3 regions of the Porticoccus hydrocarbonoclasticus MCTG13d genome follow, and region 1 is predicted to be linked to each of the others. Evidence: predicted binding sites of a transcription regulator. Region 1 holds the regulator's gene; each other region holds the start of a gene.
What was found. Region 1 encodes PhoB, which activates phosphate uptake and scavenging genes when phosphate is short. Its sites were predicted from a motif close to TGTCATAAANNTGTAACA; they were not measured.
Positions count from the first base shown of each region.

Region 2: ppk1 (polyphosphate kinase 1) is a predicted target of PhoB. The motif match lies at 1,590-1,607, and genes of this name have one in related genera.
Region 3: ppk1 (polyphosphate kinase 1) is a predicted target of PhoB. The motif match lies at 1,928-1,945, and genes of this name have one in related genera.

Region 1 is NZ_JQMM01000001.1:539,944-543,226, reverse strand. Features, by position in the region: gene phoR (phosphate regulon sensor histidine kinase PhoR) at 1-1,016, opposite strand, end outside; gene phoB (phosphate regulon transcriptional regulator PhoB) at 1,025-1,726, opposite strand; gene ubiA (4-hydroxybenzoate octaprenyltransferase) at 1,813-2,685, opposite strand; gene U740_RS02645 (chorismate--pyruvate lyase family protein) at 2,707-3,282, opposite strand.
Region 2 is NZ_JQMM01000001.1:70,283-73,565, reverse strand. Features, by position in the region: gene ppk1 (polyphosphate kinase 1) at 1-1,516, opposite strand, end outside; gene U740_RS00345 (SdiA-regulated domain-containing protein) at 1,959-2,720, shown strand; gene U740_RS00335 (lipopolysaccharide kinase InaA family protein) at 3,109-3,283, shown strand, end outside.
Region 3 is NZ_JQMM01000001.1:658,615-661,897, forward strand. Features, by position in the region: gene ppk1 (polyphosphate kinase 1) at 1-1,827, opposite strand, end outside; gene U740_RS03220 (methyltransferase domain-containing protein) at 2,058-3,098, shown strand; gene hemW (radical SAM family heme chaperone HemW) at 3,122-3,283, opposite strand, start outside.

The sequences.
Region 1 (3,283 bases):
ACGCGCACACCGGCCGGGTTGTGCTTGATGGCATTGAGTACAAGGTTCGAGAAGGCGCTGTAAAGTTCCTTGTATTCCCCTTTGAAGGGGGTATCGGTGGCGCAGTCTGTTTCGATGAGGTAATTATCACCAGCCACCATGCGGGCATCCTCGGCAATCTGCTGCAGTAACTGATCCAGCATGATGGGTGCCCGCGAGGGGGGTTTCCGGTTGGATTCCAGTTGTGACAACATCACCAGATCATTGGCCAGGGCGTTGAGGCGTTCCGTTTGCTGGCCCATCTGCAGCAATGCTTTTGCCCAGCCCCTGGGCAATTGGTCGGCATTGTCCTGCAGGGTTTCGATATAGCCCGAGAGCACGGTTAAGGGTGTCCGCAGCTCATGGGAGATATTGGCCACAAAGTCCTGTCGCATTTGTTCCAGATTGCGCAACCGGGTGATGTCCTGCACGACCAGAATGATATTGCCATCACCAAAGGTTGCGGCGGTAAACAGCAAGGTTCTTGTGGGATCTTCCGGCGAACTCAGTTCCAGTGGCGGGGGCAGTGCGTCACTCTGGATAAATACCACGAAACGGGGATCGCGAACCAGGTTGGTCATGGATTGGCCGCGATCCTGTTTGACGAGGCCAAGCAGTTTTTCAGCCGCCGGATTCCACCACTCCAGTTCCCTATCGGGGGTGAGGATGATAATGCCGTCCGCCAGCGCAGAAGTAATATCCTTGACGCGCTCGGCCAGTTGTCGACGACTTTGTTTGGCGCGTTCGTTGCGCTGTTGCATTCGGTAGAGGAAATCGGTCATGTCGCCCCAGACGCCGCTTGCTTCGGGGGGTGGTCCCTCAGCGCTCTGGTCGAGCCAATCATAGAGTCGGGAGATGTGGGCGAAGGTCCACAACATATACAGGCCGCCACCCAAGAGCAGGGTGAGCAGAGTGTGGCCCCATAAAAAACCTGTCAGCAGCAGAAACAGGGTGAGCAGGGCGATCCGCCGTATTTCTGCCTTAAGCCCTCTGTGCAATGCAGATCCTATTCTTCATAAACCTTGGTGGAAAAGCGGTAACCCGCGCCCCGCACAGTCTGTATGAAGCGGTCCTGTCCAGCAAGGGAAATTGCCTTGCGCAATCGGCGAATATGCACATCCACCGTTCGCTCATCCATGTAGACGTTGCCGCCCCACACATGGTCTAGAATCTGATCACGGGAATAGACCCGCTCCTGGTGCGTGAGAAAGAAACTCAGCAGCCGAAATTCAGTTGGCCCCATGGATACCGGTTGACCACTGATGGTGACCCGGTGACTGATGGGATCAAACAGCAGTTGATCCACTTCTATCGGTTCCGGGGGCAGTTCCGGTTCGGCGCGACGCAGTACAGCATTGATACGGGCCACCAGGGCACGGGGTGAAAACGGTTTGGTGATATAGTCGTCCGCACCCACATCGAGGCCCTGGATCAGGTTGTCCTCACTGGCTTTGGCGGTCAGCATGATGACCGGTATATTCTTTGTCAGGTCATCCCTTTGTAGTCGCCGGATCAACTCAATGCCACTGGTGACGGGCATCATCCAGTCAAGCAGCACCAGGTCGGGTTTGTGGTCGATGATCATGGCATGGGCCTGCTGGGCGTTCTCAGCCTGCAGGGTGTCAAATCCGGCCACATCCAGCGCTGAACAGATCATGTCGCGAATGGCCGTTTCATCGTCTACAACAAGTACAGTTTTATCACTCATATTCTTTTCATCATTGATATCCAGATACCCATTACATGACCTGAGCATGACAAAAATATGACAATCGACAAAAGAACGGTCGATACCTAGTCGGCAGTGAGCTGGTAGTCCGCCGCCAGGCCGATAAAAATAATAGCACCAACGTAATGATTATTGAGAAAAGCACGGAAACAGGCGTCGCGCTCGCGATGGCGGATCAGATACTGTTGGTGGAGAAACAGCAGGGCGGCTCCCAGCAGGGACAGGAAAAACCAGCTGCCGCGATTAAAGTTGATCCCGGTCATCAACAACGCGATCAGTGTCAGACATTGCAGGCAGGCGGTAATGGGTATGTCCATGTCGCCAAAAAGAATGGCGGTAGACTTGATGCCAATCTTCACATCGTCATCCCGATCCACCATGGCGTAAAAGGTATCGTAGGTGACGGTCCAGAGCACCACAGCAATGTACAGTGTCCACATTTCCCGGGGCAGGCTGTTGCTCTCTGCCGCAAAAGCCATGGGCAGACTCCAGGCAAAGGCGGCACCCAGCACCAGTTGGGGCAAATGTGTGAAACGTTTCATGAAGGGGTAGCAGGCCGCCAGCGCCACCCCCACCAGGGCCAACTTTATGGTTAGTGGATTGGTCAGCAACACCAGGCCAAAGGCGGCCAGGCAGAGCACAACAAACAACGCCATTGCCTCGCGGGTCTTGATCTGACCGCTGGGTAGCGGCCGGTGCCGGGTTCGTGTCACATGACCATCCACTTGCCGGTCAGCCACATCATTGATGACACAGCCTGCGGCGCGCATCAGGATCACACCCAGCACGAAGATCAGCAAATTTTTTGCGGAAGGGACACCGCCTGCGGCTAACCATAACGCCCAGAGCGTCGGCCAGAGCAGCAGGAGCGTACCGATAGGCTTGTCAAAGCGCATCAGCCGGACAAAATCGGGAAGTCGCTGTAATGCTTTGCTCATAAATGCCGCATGGTTGCGAAATCAGGGGGTTTTATTGTACGGGGTAAACCCCGTCAAAAACACCTCGGACACAAGCAAGGGTTTGCCATCCAGCCAAAACAGTGAACGGCGTCCCTGTACGGGGCTACCATAGTTGGCCGGTACCGTAGAAGGCCACGATTCGAGCATGGACAGGTTGGAAATCTCAATGGGTCCCCGGACCATTGCGGGGTCGCTAAACAGCAGTGCACCGAGGGGCCGGTTGTCCAGCTTTCGGAGTTTTCGCAATCGTCCGGTCAGGGTTTTTATCGGAATGATACTGCGGGCATGGACCCAGGGTTGGTGGTTGCCAAACAGGATGACCTCCCTGATCAGGGCGCGTTGTCGGATCGGCAGTTCCAATGCGCGTTGCTCGGACAGTTGGGGTACCCCCATGCCCTGAAACAGTATTTTTACTTCAAACTGCCCTTTGCTTGCCCGGATTAAGCGTTCGGTGAGTGAGCCGCGATCCAGTAGCCACGGTCGCAGGGCGCTGCAGGTGACAAACAGCGGTGTGCGCCGATAACTGCGCCAGTGGAGCTGATGATTGGCGGGAGTGTGTGAGGAGCGACGGGGCACA
Region 2 (3,283 bases), 470 kb from region 1:
TGTTGAAGGGCGAGACCTGCAGGTATTTGAAGTCGTAGTGCTTGAAGCTGTACTCAATAAAGTTGAAGACATTGCGCACTTCCTCACAAATATTCTGATGGCAGGTGAAGAGGGAAAAGTCCGTGTAAATTTCAGCGGTCTTCTCGTTGAAGTTGCCCGTGCCAATGTGGGCATAGAGTTGCTCTCCATGCTGGGTCTCTCTGGCAATCAGACACAACTTTGAATGTACCTTGAGGCCCGGTACGCCCAGCATGACCGTAATGCCAGCCTCGGCGAGCTTTTCGGAGAGTTCCAGGTTCTGCTTTTCATCAAAACGGGCTTTCAGTTCCACATTCACAGTGACCTGTTTGCCATTGCGCGCCGCATCCATCAGGCACTCCACCACCCTGGAGTCTTTTGCCACACGATAGATATTAATTTTTATGGAGATGACGTTGGGATCAAATGCAGCCTGGCGTAATAATTCCACAAAATAATTGAATTTTTGATAGGGGTAATAGAGCAGGATGTCGCCCTGATCAATCGCATCAAAAGTGTTTTTGGCGCGGTCAAACTGACTGACAGACAGGGCGGAAACTGGCTGATTGGCGAGGTATTTTTCGCCGGGATTGGCAAAGCCGATAAAGTCGCGAAAGTTGCGGTAGCGGCCCCCCGGAATAATGCTGTCGCCTTTGGCAAAGCCAAACTTGCTTTTCAGCATGTCAATCATTTCGGTAGGCATTTCCCGGTCGAAGGTCAGTCTGACAGGATTGGCCTGAAGGCGTTGCTTTAGCCCGATCGACATTTTTTCCACAAGACTTCTGTCAATTTCATCGTCGAGTGTGTACTCGGCGTCCCGGGAAAACTTCATCGACCAGGCATTGAGGCTGTGATAGCGGAAAAAGTCCACCAGCACCATATCCAGGCAGTACCGAATGGCCTCATCGATAATCATAAAATGCCGACGTCGGTTTCTCTGGTCATTTGGCAATCTCAAAAAACGACTGCTGGTATCCGGCACTTCCAGCAGGGCATAGCCGACCCCATCTTTCTTGCCAATTTCCACTACCAGGTAGTTGGCGCCATCCCGCAGCACTTTCGACAGATCAATTTCCGGGGTGACCAGGATTGGCACAATGCGGGGTAGCACTTGCGCACGAAAATGTTCGCGAACCCACTCACCCTGACTGGCAGAGAGATCCTCCGGCATTAAAAAATAGATGCGTCGTTTCTGTAACTCTGCAAGAACGGCTCGGAATGCCCGGTCAAACCGCACCGAAAGTCTGGCAATGCCCTTGTTGATATCGCGCAGGAGCTGTTTGCTGTCCTTTGCCGAGCCCGCGATCTGTTCAATCAACACCTTGCGCCTGACATCAGCCACTCGAACTTTGAAAAACTCATCCTGATTATCAGAAAAAATACCGAGAAAATGCACCCGGTCAATCACAGGATTTTCTTCATCCTCAGCTTCCTGAATAACACGCTCATTGAAGGCAAGCCAGCTCAGTTCTTTCGGGTAAATTGGGTATTTTTTCATGCGCGACCTGATACTACCTGTGATGATTTATAACGTTTTGCCAAATCAGCATAGCGTGTTCTGTCGGTCTTTGTATGACATTAAAGTGACAGGCGAATGACAGTGTGTCGTGGAATGTCACTGACTGCCTCATATTTTGTGTGAGCCAGAAAGTCATCCCATCTCCAGCTTCAGGCCCAGCTGTCACACCATGGATACCTGTTCAATGGGTCATTCTCACATGGACAAGACCGTTGTTTTCACCATAATACTCAGCGCTCCAATGGGTGTGTGTTTGTTGATGAAAGGCTGGCTTGTGAAGCGATTTTTAATGGTGTGTTTGGTACTTTTCATATTTGCCTTGGCGTTCTCTTTACACAAACCGGTTTTGAATGCCTGGCACGCCGGGGTGCTTTCCTGGCACGCTTTTCGTTTAAGTAAAGCAGCGCTGCCTGAAGTTGCAATGGATCTGTCGCGCTACCGGGTAACCATTGATGGCAAGACAATCCCGGCGCTTGAGGACGATCTCTCAGCACTGACTTATAACCTTGAAAAAAATACCCTCTGGGCACTGTTAAACAGTGATCCGGTGGTGGTGGAGCTTTCCCTAGAAGGTGAACTGTTGCGTTCAATCCGGATCGAGGGTGTCAGGGATATGGAAGGTTTTACACACGTCAGTGGTGATCGTTATGTGATTGCCGAAGAGCGAACCCCCCGCTTGCTGGTTGTCGACATTCCCGATGGCGTGGAAAGAGTCCATACCGAGGGGGTACCGACCCTGGTGGTCGGGATCGGCAGTGATACCAACAAGGGTTTTGAAGGTCTTTCCTGGGATGATGACGGGCAACGCTTGCTGGTGGTAAAAGAGCGAAATCCGATGCGGGTGATTGAAATCACCGGGTTTGTCAGTTTCGTTGTGGGTGAGCCAATGAATATCGGTATTCGCGAGATAAAATCACCGGACTCGCCGGAGCTTTTTATGAGGGATCTTTCATCAATCACCCATGTCAGGGGTGTGGGGCATAAGTTATTTTTGAGCGATGAATCCCATATGCTGGTGGAATACAATGATGAAAGACAATCCATCAGTTTGCTGGATTTGCGAGCGGGCAGGAGTGGTCTGGTGAGCACCATCCCCCAGGCGGAGGGCGTAGCTGTAGACTCTGAACTGAATATCTACATCGTCAGTGAGCCAAATCTGTTCTACCGGTTTTCTCCACAGTAGCTGCTGCTTGGGACGAACCTGCGGTTAATCATAGCGATTGAGCCTGGGATTATGTCGGTGGGGTAGTCCCTGCTGGCGATCAGTGCTCACAGGGTCACATAATCCGCGAGGGCGTACGGATCTATGCTGCCTCACAGCCGCGAATCTGATACCCTTGCCAACCAGAATAATTGATAACAATGCATGGCAGGTCATAAGGGTTTTGCCGTTTTCAGCAAATCAGAACATCGCTTCATCTGTTGTCAGGAGGGCCAGTTGCCATTCAAACCGTCAGTCTCCATTGATGTGAGTCTCCCCGGTGATGCAATGGTGAGTGGAGAATGTATCAATTTCAGTCCGCCTGGCGCTTCAGGGGATGCTTTTACCCCGAATTTTCTGCGGTGACACGATGAATCTCAAATTCATACTGGACGCTGTGCCTTATACCCTGTCGGGAAGGATGCGGGTATCGGGAGGGCACCTGCCCGTTGCCGGCCACACTGTCCCGACAGACTTTATCGGTGTTGGTGTCACCACCGCGGATAACCCACTGGTAGACGACTATGTGCTGGAGCGCCTTGCTG
Region 3 (3,283 bases), 120 kb from region 1:
GGAGTTGAGAAAATAATATACTCGTGAGTGTTCCAGAAATCGTCCGATGATGGAGCGCACCTGGATATTCTCGGATACGCCGGCAATCCCCGGTCGCAGACAACACATCCCACGGACAATCAAATCAATTTTGACCCCGGCATTGCTTGCTTCGTACAGCGAGGTGATGATTTTCGATTCGGTCAGTGCGTTTACCTTGATGATAATATGGGCTTCCTTACCCTGCCGGGCGGCTTCAGCCTCCGCATCTATCAGTCGCACCAGATTTTTTTTCAGTGTAAAAGGGGCGCTGAACAGGGTTTTGATGCGTTCTGCCTTGCCCATCCCCGTGAGCTGCTGGAAGATTTTATGCACATCGCTGCACAGATCCAGGTCTGCCGTCAGCAGACTGTAATCGGTATACAGGCGGGCATTGCCCGAGTGATAGTTGCCTGTACCCAGATGGACATAGCGACGTAACTGGTTGTTTTCCCGGCGGACAATCAGGAGTGCCTTGGCGTGGGTTTTATAGCCAACCACGCCATAGGTGACCACAGCACCTGCCTCCTGCAGGTGGGTTGCCAGTTGCAGGTTTTCCTCTTCATCGAACCGGGCTCTCAGTTCGATGACGACCGTCACTTCTTTACCAGCTCTGGCGGACTCCAGCAGTGCATCGACAATTTCTGAGGAGGCACCGGTGCGATAGAGCGTCATCTTGATCGATAGCACGGCACTGTCTCTGGCGGCCTGGCGCAGCAGATCAATGATCGGGGTAAATGACTGAAACGGATGGTGCAGCAGAATATCCTCTTTTCGCACCATATCCAGAATGCTGTTATCCGACAGTCGCAATGTTCTGGGAATAGAGGGAATCATGGGTGGGAACAGTAGATCAGGACGATTCAGCATCTGCCGCAGTTGCATCATCCGTCCGAGATTCACCGGGCCAGCCACCCGGTAGAGTTCGCCCTCGCTCAGGTTGTACTCCCGCAATAAAAAATTTACCAGTTCGGCCGGACAGTTCTGATCCACTTCCAGCCGCACAGCGCTACCAAAACGTCGCGAGTGCAATTCGCCGCGAAGCGCCCGGGCAATATCTTCCACTTCAGCGGCATTCAGGTCGAGGTCTGCATCGCGGGTGATCCGAAACTGGTAGCAGCCGGTAGCGCTCATGCCATTGAACAGGTCATCAATGTGGGCATGCATCAGTGATGAGAGCAGCACAAAATTGTCGCCATCGACACAGAGTTCATCGGGCAACCTCACCAGTCTCGGCAGCGAGCGTGGTGCCGGCACGATGGCCATACCACTATCCCGCCCAAAGGCATCCTTGCCTTCCAGCGAAACAATAAAATTGAGGCTTTTGTTGACCAGCCGGGGAAATGGATGGGCGGGGTCGAGACCGATGGGACTGATCACGGGCATCACCTGATGACGAAAATAGTCTTCGGCCCAAAGCGCCACCTCCGGACTCCACTGGTGGCGATTGAGCACCCGGATTTTTTCCTGCTCCAGTGCGGGTAACAGTAACTCGTTGAGGATTTGATACTGTCGACTGGTGGCCACTTTACACTGCTCGCTGAGGACCTGGAGGACATCCCTAGGCGGCATGCCATCGACGTTGACGACTTCCCGTGCAAAGCTGATTTGCCGTTTCAGCCCCGCCAGTCGGATTTCAAAAAATTCGTCCATATTGCTGTTGAAAATCATCAGAAACTGGAATCGTTCCAACAGTGGGTAATCTTCATTCAGTGCCTGCTCCAGAACACGCAGATTGAACTGCATCAGGCTTATGTGGCGGTTGATGAAGTGTTTTGCATGGCCAATGTCGATCTGTTCTTCAGACATGCGGGATTCCGGTTTTATAGTTTGATGGGTCAATTCAGTTATATTGTTCATAATAGATACAGTGCAACAAACAAGACAATCACCTATTGTCCCTGTCGTCTGTGACAAATTTTAGACAATCTGTAACAACGGCGTAATTTGTACATCCCAGAAGCGGTTGTCGGGGTCGGTAAAATGTATAGTCGCCGGTGTGTCACTGATGGCAATGTTGAGGCGAGCTAAGGAGTCCCATGTACGATATCGTTAAAGACTATTACGGCAGGGCATTGCAGGGTTCCGAGGATTTGCAGACGGATGCCTGCTGCACGGTTGACAGTGTTCCCGATGCCATCAAGCCGATCATGGCAAAAATACACCCGGAAGTGAGTGGCAAATACTACGGCTGCGGCTTGATTGCCCCGGCGCTGCTGAGTGGTCTCAGGATCCTGGATCTGGGCAGTGGCTCGGGGCAGGATTGCTATGTGCTTTCCGCTTTGGTCGGTGAGACCGGTGAAGTGGTGGGTGTGGATATGACGGACGAACAACTGGCTGTTGCCAACCGTCACATCGAGTTTCACCGGGATGCCTTTGGCTTCAAAAAAGCCAATGTGCGTTTTATCAAAGGCTATCTGGAAAACCTTGATGAGCTGGATCTGGCCGATGCAAGTTTTGACGTGATTGTCTCGAATTGCGTGATTAACCTGTCCCCCGACAAGCGAGCGGTTCTGGCCCAGGCCCATCGGTTATTGAAGCCCGGTGGTGAATTGTATTTTTCCGATGTCTATGCCGATCGGCGGGTTCCTGTCGAGCTGTCAAATGACCCTGTCCTCTACGGTGAGTGTCTGGCCGGGGCACTCTACTGGAACGACTTTCTGCAACTGGCCCGGCAGGTCGGTTTTGCCGATCCGAGACTGGTTGAGGATCGTCCGCTGAGCGTTGGCAATCCTGACATAGTGGAGAAAGTTGGCCCGCTGCGTTTTTACTCGGCAACCTACCGGCTTTTCAAGCTGGAAAATCTCGAACCGGCCTGTGAAGACTACGGCCAGTCAGTGATCTACAAGGGGACTATTCCGGGTTCAGAAAACCATTTTTTACTGGACTGTCATCACCGGATAGAAACGGGAAAAAACTTTCCGGTTTGCGGTAATAGTTACCGGATGTTGAGGGAGACCCGCTTTGCGGAGCATTTTGAATTTCAGGGTGATTTCCACTGTCATCGGGGTATTTTCAAAGGCTGTGGCATTGATTTGCCCTTTGGTAATGATGGCAGTAAAACATCGGGCTGTTGTTGAAAAATTTCTGAAAAAACAGCGAGTTATTCGCTGAAATAGCACAGTACTGTGTTTAAAAACCGGTGACCTTTTTTTGTCGTGACAATATGTGAAGGCGAATTTTCCAGCAAACCTGCAGCAATCAATTTTTCACAAACCCCATTGATTTTATTAAGAGAAATACCGGTTCTCTCTTCAAAATACGG